Regions from separate parts of the Psychrobacillus sp. INOP01 genome, predicted to be linked through region 3. Evidence: riboswitches for the same ligand, from Rfam matches in the RefSeq annotation. Region 3 holds a riboswitch; each other region holds the start of a gene.

Region 1 (3,172 bases), 590 kb from region 3:
CTAGAAACATCATAAACACTCGTTGCACCTGGGAAATCACCAATTTTCGTTGGGTCTCCTGTTACAGCAAGAATATCACGAATCCCAAGCGCATCCAGTCCCATTAAATGAGATTGGAGACCGATTAAATTACGGTCACGGCATGTAATATGAGCAAGGGGACGAATATTTTTTTCATACTTTAACATTGAACCCATTGCCATATTGCTAATACGTGGGGAGGCTAATGAATTGTCCGCCATCGTCACTGCATCAACTCCAGTAGCGTATAGCTGTTCCGCACCTTCCATAAACGTTGCCGTATCAAGATGACGAGGGGTGTCTAATTCAACAATAATCGTCCGTTCTGTTTTAGCTTTTTCATGAAGGGGTTGTGTGTTAGTCGGCTTGGCATCTTGAATAATAATAGGCTTTCTTGTCTCTACAACCTTACTAGTAATAGGTATTAAATGACCAATATGTTTTTTCACTGCTTCGATATGCTTTGGTGTCGTCCCACAGCAGCCTCCTATTAAGCGGACTCCCGCATCCCTTAGGTGCAATGCTGCTTTACCGAAATAATCGGCATCGGACTCATAGACAATCCGTCCTTCATCTATATCAAGCAGACTCGCATTCGGATAAGCTGATAGGAATGCTTTTTCTGGAAGCTTTACTCCTTCAAATGCTTGAATTGTATGATGGGGACCTAGTCGACAGTTGACTCCCACGACATTTGCTCCGATTGACTCGAGCTGATGTAGCGCATCATTCAGAGGTAAGCCATTTTGCAAAATACCAGGCTCATGCATAGATACTTGGGCAATGATTGGAATATCAGTTAGTGTACGAAGATGAGTCACAGTAGTCTTTAATTCTTCCAAGTCATAATACGTTTCAAGTAACAAACCATCTGGATCTCCCGCTAACAACTGGATTGCCTGCTGATCGAGTGAATGGATAATCTCCTGAAGCGAGGCATCACTTTTCCGAATTCCTAGAATACCCCCGATCGTACCGAGGACAAATTGATTGCCTGGTGCAGCAGCTTTTTTGGCAATTTGGATTGCCGCTTCATTTATTTCTTTCACTTGGTTTTCTAATCCATAGCGTGCCAGCTTAATGGCATTCGCCCCATACGTATTCGTTTGAATAATATCCGCTCCGGCCGCAATATAGTCTTGATGAATCTTCTCAATAATTTCCGGCTTCTTAATATTCAATTCCTCATTGCAATAGTCAATTCCATACGAATAAAGAAGTGTTCCCATTGCCCCATCCGCTGTCAGTATAGACGTCTGTAATTTCTCTAATAAACCCATTTGTATCCATCCTCTCCCATATAAAAAAGCCTTCCATGAAAAGAAGGCTTTACGAGTATGCAAGATACCACCTTCTCATCTTTCAAACTTTTGCAAAGTCTGCTGGATTTAGCACCTGACCAATTAATTGGCTGGTTGCTGAAGCGTCGTAGGGCCAGTCCCTCGGCTTCTCTTGATAAGAATTTCACTATTCAATTTTCTATTAGACATATCGTACCTTTATTCAACTAAAGCGTCAAGATATGTTTTGAATTTTCTATACACTTCGAGCGAGAAAATAATGATTCGACCGATGTTGAGCGTTATTCAACCGATAATATTATATATTCGACCGATATGACCAACTATTCGACCGATTATCACTCACATTCAACCGATTCTTACTCGTATTCGACCGATTCCTGCTTTTACTTCCACTTCCATGTATAAATTGTGTTTTTACCATTTCCACTTTTCACTAAATTCATTGAGTTTAAGATTCGACAAGCAGATTGTGAAGTATCCAGATGAAGAAATTTCTTACATTGCCGATTCTTAATTGTCTTCCCAATTAAAACAAACCACTCTCGAATCGCTTTCTCATGTGCTAGCCTGTCTACATGACCACAACGCTTACAGTTCCAACCATTCTTCTTTTTCTCTATGCCAAACACTCCACATTTTTCACAGCACACTCCAGTGTGTAAATCATTTGGATGGATGCCCCACCGACTACACATTGGATATGGAAAGTAAGGTTTGTGACTTGTAACGATTTCTTTACTCAATGCATGCATATCATTGCTAGACATACACTGTTTTTCGAGAGGAATTTTACGTAAATAGACAGGAATTGTTTGATGAAGAATAGCATTATATTTTGTGGGAGGTTCTATAACTCTAACTTTGAAGTTTGTTAATACAATTACTCCGTAAATAGGAATTGTCACACTTCGTTGTTTCATCCATTCGTCGAGTAAATAAATATTACGTTCAATCTGTATCTCGGGACTCTCAAATACATCCACTTTACCTTCTTCATTTTCTCTTTCTAATTGATAAGGATTTTCCTTAAAGCTCAACTTCCCTCCTATATTCTTACTCTCTAAAACCACTGCAAAATGCTGCGTCAAAAACACTGTATCAATCTGAAATTTCCCATACGATTCCAAACTTACATCGTGCAACACCACATATTCAAACGGAAATGAATACTTATGAAACACCTCGTCCACTCGAAATTCCCCATGAATCCCTGCCATCGCCAAATGCATTTTCGAACGAATTAATTCCTTCAACTCATGCATCTCTGGCAATCGCCGATCCAATAGTTGCAACCCAAAATAGCTATACTCTTCAGTACGCACTTTCATTATCAATAGATCACCCCATCCGCATCGTATCACAACCTTAATAATTGTAAATTCCACCAAATAAGCAACTATTTCATTTTCCCCATAAAAAAAAGGACCAAAATTAAATTTTGGTCCAAAAACTTATTCAACTATTGAATTTACGATTTTTTCTGCAGTTTCTTTACCGTTTTTAATACAAGCGACAATTCCAACTCCGTAATAAGAACAGCCTGCCAGTACTACGTTTGGCATTGCATCAGTCATTTTAGCTGATAATGATTGAATTGCCTCACCGTGTGCTAAATGATAGTTTGGCATTTGATCGTTCCATTTCGTTACTTCTATTACTTTAGGCTTGCCCGTTAATTTCAAGCTCATTTCAATGTCTTGGAGTGCAACTTCTACTAGCTCGTCCTCCGTCATATTTTTCATGCTCTCGAAGAATGGGCTTGAGCTCTTGTAGAACATACGTACAAGTAATTGATTGTCCTTTGATGTATGTGTCCATTTACGGCTTGTCCACGTGCATGCATTACA
Region 2 (3,172 bases), 2.1 Mb from region 3:
TGGGGAGGTAGTCCAGTAGCGGGGTCTGTAGCTTCTATGCCATGGGTTAAAGAAGGCGTTGAACTATTAACTAAAGACGTACCATCTCACAAAATCATCTTGGCAGTACCCTTCTACACAAGAGAATGGGTTACTAATCTAACGACAAAAAAAGTGAAAAGTATCGACCGCACAATGAGTGAGGTGGAGCAAATTATCTCCTCAAAACGTCTTATAAAAGTTTGGGATCAAAATACCCAGCAAAATTATGTAGAATATACCGCAAACCGGGAGAAGCACCAAATATGGGTGGAGGATAAACAATCTATTAAACTTCGTATCAACCTTGCTAACCAATTTAACCTAGGCGGTGCAGCTGCTTGGTACATTGGCTCTGAAACTCCTGACATTTGGAATGTATACCATTTCAATAAGTAATTTGAAGTAGGAAACCGCCTATAGTATTGAAAATCTTTCTTCAACCTGGGCCCGTTATTTAGCTGGACTCAGGTTGTTTTTGTTATTTCCTTTAATTTCCCAAGACCAATATAAGGTACCAGGTTCTCAATGAATTTTGAATTGTTCGAGAACCAGGTACTCAACATCTTCTCTTCTGAACCAAATTACTCATTTAATGAAGTCACCAGTACTTTATATATATTTAATCCATTGTTATTCCCACTCATAAGGAGTTTCTTGGTACACATAATAATTCAACCAATTTGAAAAAAGCAAATGCGTATGTGACCGCCAAGAATTCAATGGTTTTTGTGTTGGATCATCATTCGGAAAATAATTTTCTGGTATATCGATTTCCACCCCTTTTTCAATATCTCTTTGATACTCGTCAGAAAGTGTAGTTGCATCATATTCTAAGTGACCGGTAATCATAATATGCTTTTTATCCTTGGATATTACTAGGAAAACACCTGCATCTTCTGAATTGGAAAGCAATGCCAGTCGAGGATCTTGTTTAATCTCGTCGTAGGACACCGCTGTGTAACGAGACACTGGTGCGTAAAATTCATCATTAAATCCTCGAACTAACTGTACAGTTGGATCGGTTAACCGATGACTAAATACCCCAAAACATTTTTTCGGCAAGCCATATTTACCAATACCATAATGATGATAAAGAGCTGCCTGCGCCCCCCAACAAATATGCAGAACAGAAGTCACATGTGTTTTGGACCAGTCCATTATTTCAGTCATTTCACTCCAATAATTAACGTGTTCAAATTGTAGATGCTCAATTGGAGCACCTGTGATGATCATCCCATCATATTTTCGATGTTCTATCTCCTTGAACGTCGTATAGAAAGTATCCAAATGCGTTTTACTAACATTTTTTGAATCATGTGTTGCCATATGTAGAAATGTTACATTTACTTGTAGCGAAGTATTCCCTAATAACCGCAGTAATTGAAGTTCGGTTTTCTCTTTTTCGGGCATTAGATTCAAGATAATAATGTTTAATGGACGTATATCTTGGGCTATTGCTCGATCAGTATCCATGATAAATATTTTTTCTCTTTTAAGATGTTCAGCTGCTGGCAATTGTTTTGGTATATTTATTGGCAAGTAGTTCTCCTCCTTTAAATTCAAAAACCCTCTTTCCTATAAATAAGAAAAGAGGGTGAACGTTTTGCTCTCAATTCTTATCTTTCAAGAAATTATCTTGTAGGAGTTAGCACCTTTCTGACAAGTCAGAGGTTGCTGAAGCTTCAACGGGCCATGTCCCTCAGCTTCTCTTGATAAGAGTTATTAAATTATATTGTTCTTCATTAGAGAATATTAACACTTGTTTTCGAATAATTCAACTTCTTTTAAACTTTGAAACGGTTCACTGCATCTGCTAGTTTATCACTAAGCTCTGTTAAGGTCTCGGAGGCTTCCGCTACCGATTGAATTGCTCGTAGCTGCTCATCAGATGATGCACTCACTTCTTCACATGCCGCAGCAGTTTGCTCCGAAGTTGCAGCCATCACTTGAATTGTATCTACGACTTGATCTTTATAGTTGGAAACCTGTTCAATTTCTGCTGATACTGTATCAATGGAAGTTTGCAAACTATTCATCAGTAAAGAAATTTCTCTGAATGTCACTTCTGTATCAGTTACAACAGATCCTTGTTCTTGGAATGTTTTGATTGTGTCTGCCATTTGTTCCCCTACAATATAGGATTCACTTTGGAGCTCTGTAATAGTATGTTTTACTTGCTCTGTTGCTTTTGCAGATTGCTCCGCAAGTTTTCGTACTTCATCCGCAACGACTGCAAATCCTTTTCCATGCTCACCTGCACGAGCTGCTTCAATACTTGCATTCAATGCGAGTAGATTCGTTTGTGCAGAGATTTCCATAATAGTTTCCATAACACTACCAATCGCTTTTACTTTAACCTCTAAAGTAGTAAACAACGTAGACATCGAAGTAAGATTAGATTCCCAGTTATGAAAGGATGCTTTCAATTCACTCATTTGGTTTTGTCCATTTGAATTCATGGAGTTTGCTTTTGTAGCTATATCAGTCATCATTACTGATTTTTCATTGATAAGATTGATTTGCTCACTTAAGTGAACTGAACTCTCAGTTACTTCTCCAGCATCTTCTGCTGATTTGGAGGCACCAGTTGCAATCTCACTTACAGCTAATGATACTTGTTCTGCAGAAGCATTTGTTTCTTCCGCTACTGCACTTAAACTTTCAGAATTCGACTGCACGTTATTTGCAGACTCTTTTACTACTTGAATAATTTCATTCATATTTGTAGCCATTTTGTTAAAGTTTATTGCTAACTGACCAATTTCGTCCTTGGATTTTATTTTTGCTTGAACTGTTAAATCTCCATCAGCAATAGAATCCATCAACTTTTTTAGCTGTTCGATTGGTTTTAAAATACGACTGATGATGAAATATAAGACAATAAACATCACTGCCTCAATAGATAATACAATAGTGATAAGCAATGTACGAATGCTGTCGGCTGTTTGATTTATCTTATTTTCCTCATAAACAGCTCCTAGTTTCCAATCTAATCCTGGTAATGAGGTAAATACAGTAATAGTACCATCATTTACGTCAGTTACATCTCCACTTTCAGAGGAGCTAGAAAGCATCGTTTCAACGGATGAATACTCGGATAAATTTTCACCAAATAAAGTTGGATGAACAATAGCATTCCCATCCGCATCCA
Region 3 (3,172 bases):
TTGCCTCCTCAATACGAGCAAGAATGTTTTCTTTGTTTTCTAATTCACCAGTTTTAGAGGTGAAAATACCTAGCACTACTTTTGCCCCTCCGTTTGGAATATGTGCAAGTGGTTGAAAATCGCCAGAACGGTCATCGTCATATTCCAAGAAGAATCCATCCACTTTTTCTTTTGCAAACAAAGTTGATGCTATTAAAGCATAGCTTCCACCGAAAGCCCAAGTGGATTGATAGTTTCCGCGGCATAGATGTGTCGTAACTACTAAGTCTTCTGGTTTATTTTCTAGAATTCCGTTAACGACACGTAGAGCAAGATCGATTAAGTATTCTCTTTCCCCTTCTTTATACGGAATGTCTGGGGAAGACAGACCTGCAATATAAACATCATCGATTTGTAAATATCTAACTCCTGCCTCATAAAAGGCTTGTATGGTTTCTTGATAAGCCGCGACTACATCCTTTGCAAAGTCTTCTACATCTGGGTAGATATTTTCATCTCGGATTCCAGGATGGAACAATTGGTTTGGACTTGGAATAGTTTGTTTGGCAACTGCACGACCAGCTACAATCTCATTGAAATCAATAAAGTCTTGGATAAATGGATGTTCTGGGTTGAAAGCGATTTTGCCGATATTGCGAACTTCATATTTCTCTGTTTCTATCCCCTCAAATTTATATCCTTTTTCAGGTACATATCCTTCAAAACCAATCAGTTGTTCTAAGAAGTCTAAATGCCACCAGTCACGACGAAATTCTCCATCTGTCACAAGCTCTAGACCCACCTCAATTTGCTTATCAACGATCCTCCCTATTTCTTTAGTTTCTACAGCTTTTAATTGTTCTCTTGTAATCGTTCCCGCTTTATACTCTCTTCTTGCTGTCAGTAAACTTTCTGGTCTTAACAAACTACCTACATGATCCGCTCTGAATGGTGCCTGAATAGCTGTTTTAACTGTCATTTTATCTCTCTCCTTTTATGGTAAAATCGCAAATGATCGAACTGGGAATCCAGAGGCTTTTTCTGGCTTCGGAACGATATTGAATATAATAGCTCCTTTTGCAGGGAGCTTATCTAAGTTCGTTAATAACTCTATTTGGTAAGTATCTTGTTCAAGCACATAATATTCGCCGTGTAACGCACCATTTTTTAGATAATCCACACTTGAGTCAGTGTCAAATGTTTCATGTCCTATAGCCTTAACCTTTCTTTCTTGAAATAAAAACTTTAATGCTTCTAATCCCCAACCTGGAGCATGGTTATTACCATCTGTATCTTTATTGTTAAATGCTTTTTCGTCAGGCCAACGTTTACTCCAATCGGTTCGAAGTGCGACAAATGAGCCTTCTTCGATTTTTCCGTTTGCTTTTTCAAATGTGAAAATATCCTCCACGGATAAAGTAAAATCATTATTTTCGGCCGCTTCTTTTGACTGATCAATGACGACTAATGGTAATACGAGTTCTTTCAATTCGAGTTCTTCTAAATAACGCGTATCTCTCACAAAATGAATAGGTGCATCAATGTGCGTGCCGTATTGTCCTGCAAATTGAAAGCTTTGTGCAAAAAATCCATCGTCATGATTAAACAATGTAGTTATTTCAGCTGCCTTAAAAGCTGAAAAATGTGGTGAATTAGCTCCGAATGTGTGTGTTAAATCTACCCACTGCTTTTCTTTTAATGTGGTGAAAGCTTTTAATAATTCCGATGACATACTTGATTTCTCCTCCTATTTTTATAGTTAAAATCAAATAAAACCCCTTCTTAGAAACAAGAAGAGGTTTACACGTCACCAGTGATTATTCTCTTCTTATCTTCAAGCTAACGCTTCTGGAATTAGCACAGTGCAAAATTAATCGCCTGTTGCTGAGGTATCATAGGGCCAAGTCCCTCCACCTCTCTTGATAAGAAAGTTGTTTTATTTGATTAATGCCTAGTATACGAATAGAAATTATAGAAGTCAATAGTAATTTTCAATTTATTTAGAATATATTCTTTTCAGAGACTCTCGCTGGTCTTCTTTAAGGTTTATCTTTGATCGGATTGCTTTGGCGTTTTCCTCAGCTTCCTCTACTGTTTCTGCTAGATTTAATTCCATCAGAGTAGCAACTGCCATTGTCCCCGCTCTTCCCCCTCCCGAAGTGCAGTGAAAGTAGATATTTTTGCCTTCATTATATGCTTGAACGACCTCATGAACAGCAGCTCTTATAGAGTCATCCTGTTGATTTTGTCCATCCAAAATTGGTTGATGCACCTTTAAATCTTCTGCAGGATGATTGTTAGACGAAACCCTTAAATCGAAAATAACATCTATATGCTCATTTGCTAATAAAGGTTCGACACCATCTACACCTCCTACAAATATGCGATTAGGGATCAAAGCTTCATAATTTTTCTTTTCCATACTACCTCTCCTTTGTTTTAGATTCATTATAACAGGGAGACTATGAGATAATAAGAAAAGAGATTGTGATGAAAGTGAGTGATTCCAATGATTCGAACGATTGGTATAACGACTGATCATGAAATAGTAAGTGACTTTCCTTTAGAAGATATAAAACAAAATAAGTTTGAATGGTATTGGATTGATATTGGAGAACCCTCCAAGGAAGAGGAACTTATACTTAGTTCTTTTTTTCATTTTCATCCACTCGCTATTGAAGACTGCCTACAAAGACTGCAACGCCCTAAGGTGGATTATTATGAAGGATACAACTTCCTTGTTTTACATACGTTTAACGAGGAAACATTAGAGGCAGAAGAGTTAGACATATTTGTTGGTCAGGATTATGTAGTGTCATTTCATTTCCATCCAATGCATGAAATGGAGCAAGCACGAGAGCGTATTAGACAGAATCCACAAGGCTGGGGTAGAGGTGCTATCCATGCAACCTACCATATTATCGATCAAGTGGTGGATGGCTATTTTCCAATTGTCTACAAAATTGAAGACTATTTAAATGCTGTAGAAGACAAACTCACTTATGATATGCGCCATTTTTCTATGGATTTGGTGTTTGATCTTCGAGGAGATTTGTTACGTTTAAGACGTACAGTTATTCCTATGAGAGATTTACTTTATCGAATATTAAATTCAGAACGAATGAATTTACAACAAACCGAACACACCTATTTTGCAGACATTTACGATCATTTAATACGACTGACGGAAATG
Region 4 (3,172 bases), 730 kb from region 3:
ATTAAATGATGTCATAAAAATAACTGTCAATGTAGAAATAATTGTGCCATACAAAAGACCCTCTTTTCCGTTTCTTGGTAATCTTTTTTCTAAATGCATACTTTAATTTTCTTCCTTTCAAAAAGCTTATTTTAGACCTTGGTAATATGCTAATTGTATGAGGAAATACAGTAACGGTTGTGCAATAGTGGATAACGTTAAGGAGGGAATAAACGTCTGGAGTGTCATCAATTTCTATATTTAATATCCTGTTTTAAACCAAAAGATTGTGATTTCATTCGGACTAAAGATAGTACTCAGTTTCCTAAGTGAAATATTAAAGGCTGTTTTCATAAACAGCCGACAATTCCTACTATTAACAGAGACTTCATAAACTACTCTGTATTAAATTCTGTTTTCTTATTAAAACCTCTCCAATAAATTCGGTAATAGGTTAGCAATTGTTTTTAAAGGATCAGTCGATTGTTGTGTTAAACAAAGCATCATTGCCCCTTCAATCGAAGCAGTCAATAATAATGAAATAGCAGCAGCAGTTTCAGCAGAAAAACCATCCGCTAATAGTTTCGTGCAGTAAATATGTTCAATATTTTCATATAACTCACTGCAAGCTTTGCGAACAGGCTCACTCATTGTAGACATTTCACTAACAATGCTGCTAAATGTATAGCCAGTAATAGTACCGTCCTTTTCAAAGCTACTTATTAATGTATCGATCATTGATATTATGGCATCCTTAGTTGATAAATGCTTACTGAAAATAGCTTCTATATCTGTCGTAATTTCTTCTTTTAAAGCGTGTAAGCAAGTAATCAAGAGTTCATCTTTGCCATTTGGAAAGTGATGGTAGAGAGCTCCTTTTGTAACCTTACAGGCTTTTAATATTTCATTGAGTCCTACTGTTTTGTAGCCTTTTTGTTGAAAAAGGATTGTAGCAGTTTCAATCAAGAGTGATTTAGTATCCATAATGGTTTCTCCTCCTAACATACCAACGGGTCTGTTTGTAAGTATAACAAATTTTAAACAACATTCTAGTATTTTGTTTATTGCAATAAAGGATATTCTGAATAAGAAAAGCGCACGCACCCTTCAAGGTCAGAACCTGTTTCTACTGTTTTCGGGTGCTTTCAGACAGACTTTTGCTAAATTATTACCGACTGGCTGGCCATGTTGGAATTCCGAAAAAGTGCTAAATATTTTCGGTGAAACCTCTTTACTCTGCAATGATTCAGCAGATTGTTTATACCCCTTCCCTATTCCCTTCATATAATATGTGGAGGGACGCTATACCTTGGGGTTCCTACATTATAGGATGGGAGGTGTGGATAATGAATTCTTCTACAGGTTTATGGGTCGGTTTATTAGGCATAGTCTTAGGGGTATTAGGTTTCTTTTATGCTCCGCTTTGGTTAGGTGCTGGAGCAGTTCTTTTAGGGCTAGCAGCTTTAGCTTACTCTCACAAGTTAATAGTAGGTTGGATATCTTTAATACTCGGTGTAATTGTTTTAATATTTACACTTTTGTAATAATATTAAATAAAAAGCGTATTGTATTAATATCCACAACGTGTTAAGCTTATTTAAATTTAAAATTTTGATAATTTCATATATTTTTCTTATCCAGAGAGACGGAGGGATTGGCCCGAAGATGTCTCAGCAACCAGCCAAGTCGAGGTATGGTGCTAATTCCAGTAGACGTAAAACGTCTTGCAGATAAGAAGACAAACTTCGATATTTACCTGAGGGTTCTCTTCTTATTAGAGAATCCTCTTTTTTTATTTTAATTGTAAAGGATGAATATTTATGTCAAAGAACAGTATTGATACACAGTTGGTGCAATTAGGAAATCATAGTGATGAGAAAACCGGTGCTATAAATCCACCTATTTATTTATCCACAGCATACAAACATAATGGAATCGGTCAATCTACGGGATACGACTACACGCGAACTAAGAACCCGACACGCGCTATCTTAGAGGAAGGAATTGCTAAGTTAGAGGGTGGAGACGCTGGCTTTGCCTGTAGTTCTGGTATGGCTGCAATACAATTGATTTTATCCCTTTTTCGTTCGGGTGATGAGATTATTGCTCCTGAAGATTTGTATGGCGGGACGTATCGATTATTTAACCAGTACGCAGATTCCTACAATATTCGTACTACATACGCAAAGTTTGAATCAGCTGAAGAAGTAAATGCTTTGATTACAGAAAATACAAAAGCTTTATTTATCGAAACTCCAACTAACCCTTTGATGCAAGAAATCGATATACAACTATTTGCGGATGTAGCAAAAAAGCATAATTTATTGTTGATCGTAGACAATACATTCTTAACTCCTTATTTACAACGACCTATTGAATTGGGTGCCCATATTGTAATCCATAGTGGCACCAAATATATCGGTGGCCATAACGATGTACTTGCAGGACTTGTTGTTACAAAAGGTACTAAACTAAGTGAACAATTGCAAACCAACCACAATGCTGCTGGTGCTGTCCTCTCTCCTTTCGATTCTTGGTTATTAATAAGAGGATTAAAAACACTTCATCTACGTATGAAGCAGCATGATACAAATGCAAAAAAGATTGCAACTTTTTTGCAGAATGAGCCCTCAGTTAAGGATGTTCTGTATCCTGGTATTGGCGGTATGCTTTCCTTCCGTTTGCAAAAAAGTGAATGGGTTGCTCCTTTCTTAGAGAGTCTGAAACTAATTGTATTTGCTGAAAGCCTTGGAGGTGTGGAAAGCTTTATCACATATCCTACTACTCAAACTCATGCGGATATCCCAGAGGAAGAACGCAATGCACGTGGTGTTGACAGTAGCCTGCTCCGTTTCTCAGTAGGAATCGAAGAAGCAGAAGATTTAATCGCAGATTTGAAACAGGTATTTAATACTTTAACAAGTGAGGGGGGCTAACTATTGAGTAACTATAAAGAATCGCTAGAGACTACCCTAATCGTGGCATCTACTCGGGGAGACTCAGAAATAAAAACTGGAGCTGTCAATGTTCCTATCTATTTATCCTCCACTTTCCATCAAGAAGGCTTTGACGATTTTGGACCTTATGACTATAGTCGATCGGGAAATCCTACGAGAGATGCACTGGAAAAAACGATTGCAGAATTAGAGGGGGGCACTAGAGGTCTGGCATTTGCTTCAGGTATCGCGGCTAT

Evidence for each region. Region 3 has a riboswitch for S-adenosylmethionine ahead of KD050_RS10170 (cyclase family protein). Riboswitches for the same ligand answer to the same signal wherever they lie in the genome.
Region 1: another riboswitch for S-adenosylmethionine. It lies ahead of KD050_RS07075 (bifunctional homocysteine S-methyltransferase/methylenetetrahydrofolate reductase); the one in region 3 lies ahead of KD050_RS10170 (cyclase family protein).
Region 2: another riboswitch for S-adenosylmethionine. It lies ahead of metA (homoserine O-acetyltransferase MetA); the one in region 3 lies ahead of KD050_RS10170 (cyclase family protein).
Region 4: another riboswitch for S-adenosylmethionine. It lies ahead of KD050_RS13720 (methionine biosynthesis PLP-dependent protein); the one in region 3 lies ahead of KD050_RS10170 (cyclase family protein).

What each region holds. Positions count from the first base shown of each region.
Region 1 covers NZ_CP073315.1:1,406,574-1,409,745, forward strand. Annotated here, with positions in the region: gene KD050_RS07075 (bifunctional homocysteine S-methyltransferase/methylenetetrahydrofolate reductase) at 1-1,301, opposite strand, end outside; SAM riboswitch class I at 1,374-1,483, opposite strand; gene KD050_RS07080 (nuclease-related domain-containing protein) at 1,709-2,653, opposite strand; gene KD050_RS07085 (protoporphyrinogen oxidase) at 2,777-3,172, opposite strand, start outside.
Region 2 covers NZ_CP073315.1:4,179,674-4,182,845, reverse strand. Annotated here, with positions in the region: gene KD050_RS20525 (LysM peptidoglycan-binding domain-containing protein) at 1-417, shown strand, start outside; gene metA (homoserine O-acetyltransferase MetA) at 652-1,560, opposite strand; SAM riboswitch class I at 1,635-1,740, opposite strand; gene KD050_RS20515 (methyl-accepting chemotaxis protein) at 1,806-3,172, opposite strand, start outside.
Region 3 covers NZ_CP073315.1:2,000,760-2,003,931, forward strand. Annotated here, with positions in the region: gene KD050_RS10165 (5-methyltetrahydropteroyltriglutamate--homocysteine S-methyltransferase) at 1-958, opposite strand, end outside; gene KD050_RS10170 (cyclase family protein) at 974-1,711, opposite strand; SAM riboswitch class I at 1,805-1,908, opposite strand; gene KD050_RS10175 (protein-tyrosine phosphatase family protein) at 1,976-2,401, opposite strand; gene corA (magnesium/cobalt transporter CorA) at 2,489-3,172, shown strand, end outside.
Region 4 covers NZ_CP073315.1:2,733,842-2,737,013, reverse strand. Annotated here, with positions in the region: gene KD050_RS13735 (DUF2798 domain-containing protein) at 1-99, opposite strand, end outside; gene KD050_RS13730 (TetR/AcrR family transcriptional regulator) at 403-963, opposite strand; gene KD050_RS13725 (hypothetical protein) at 1,326-1,523, shown strand; SAM riboswitch class I at 1,610-1,716, shown strand; gene KD050_RS13720 (methionine biosynthesis PLP-dependent protein) at 1,800-2,915, shown strand; gene metC (cystathionine beta-lyase) at 2,919-3,172, shown strand, end outside.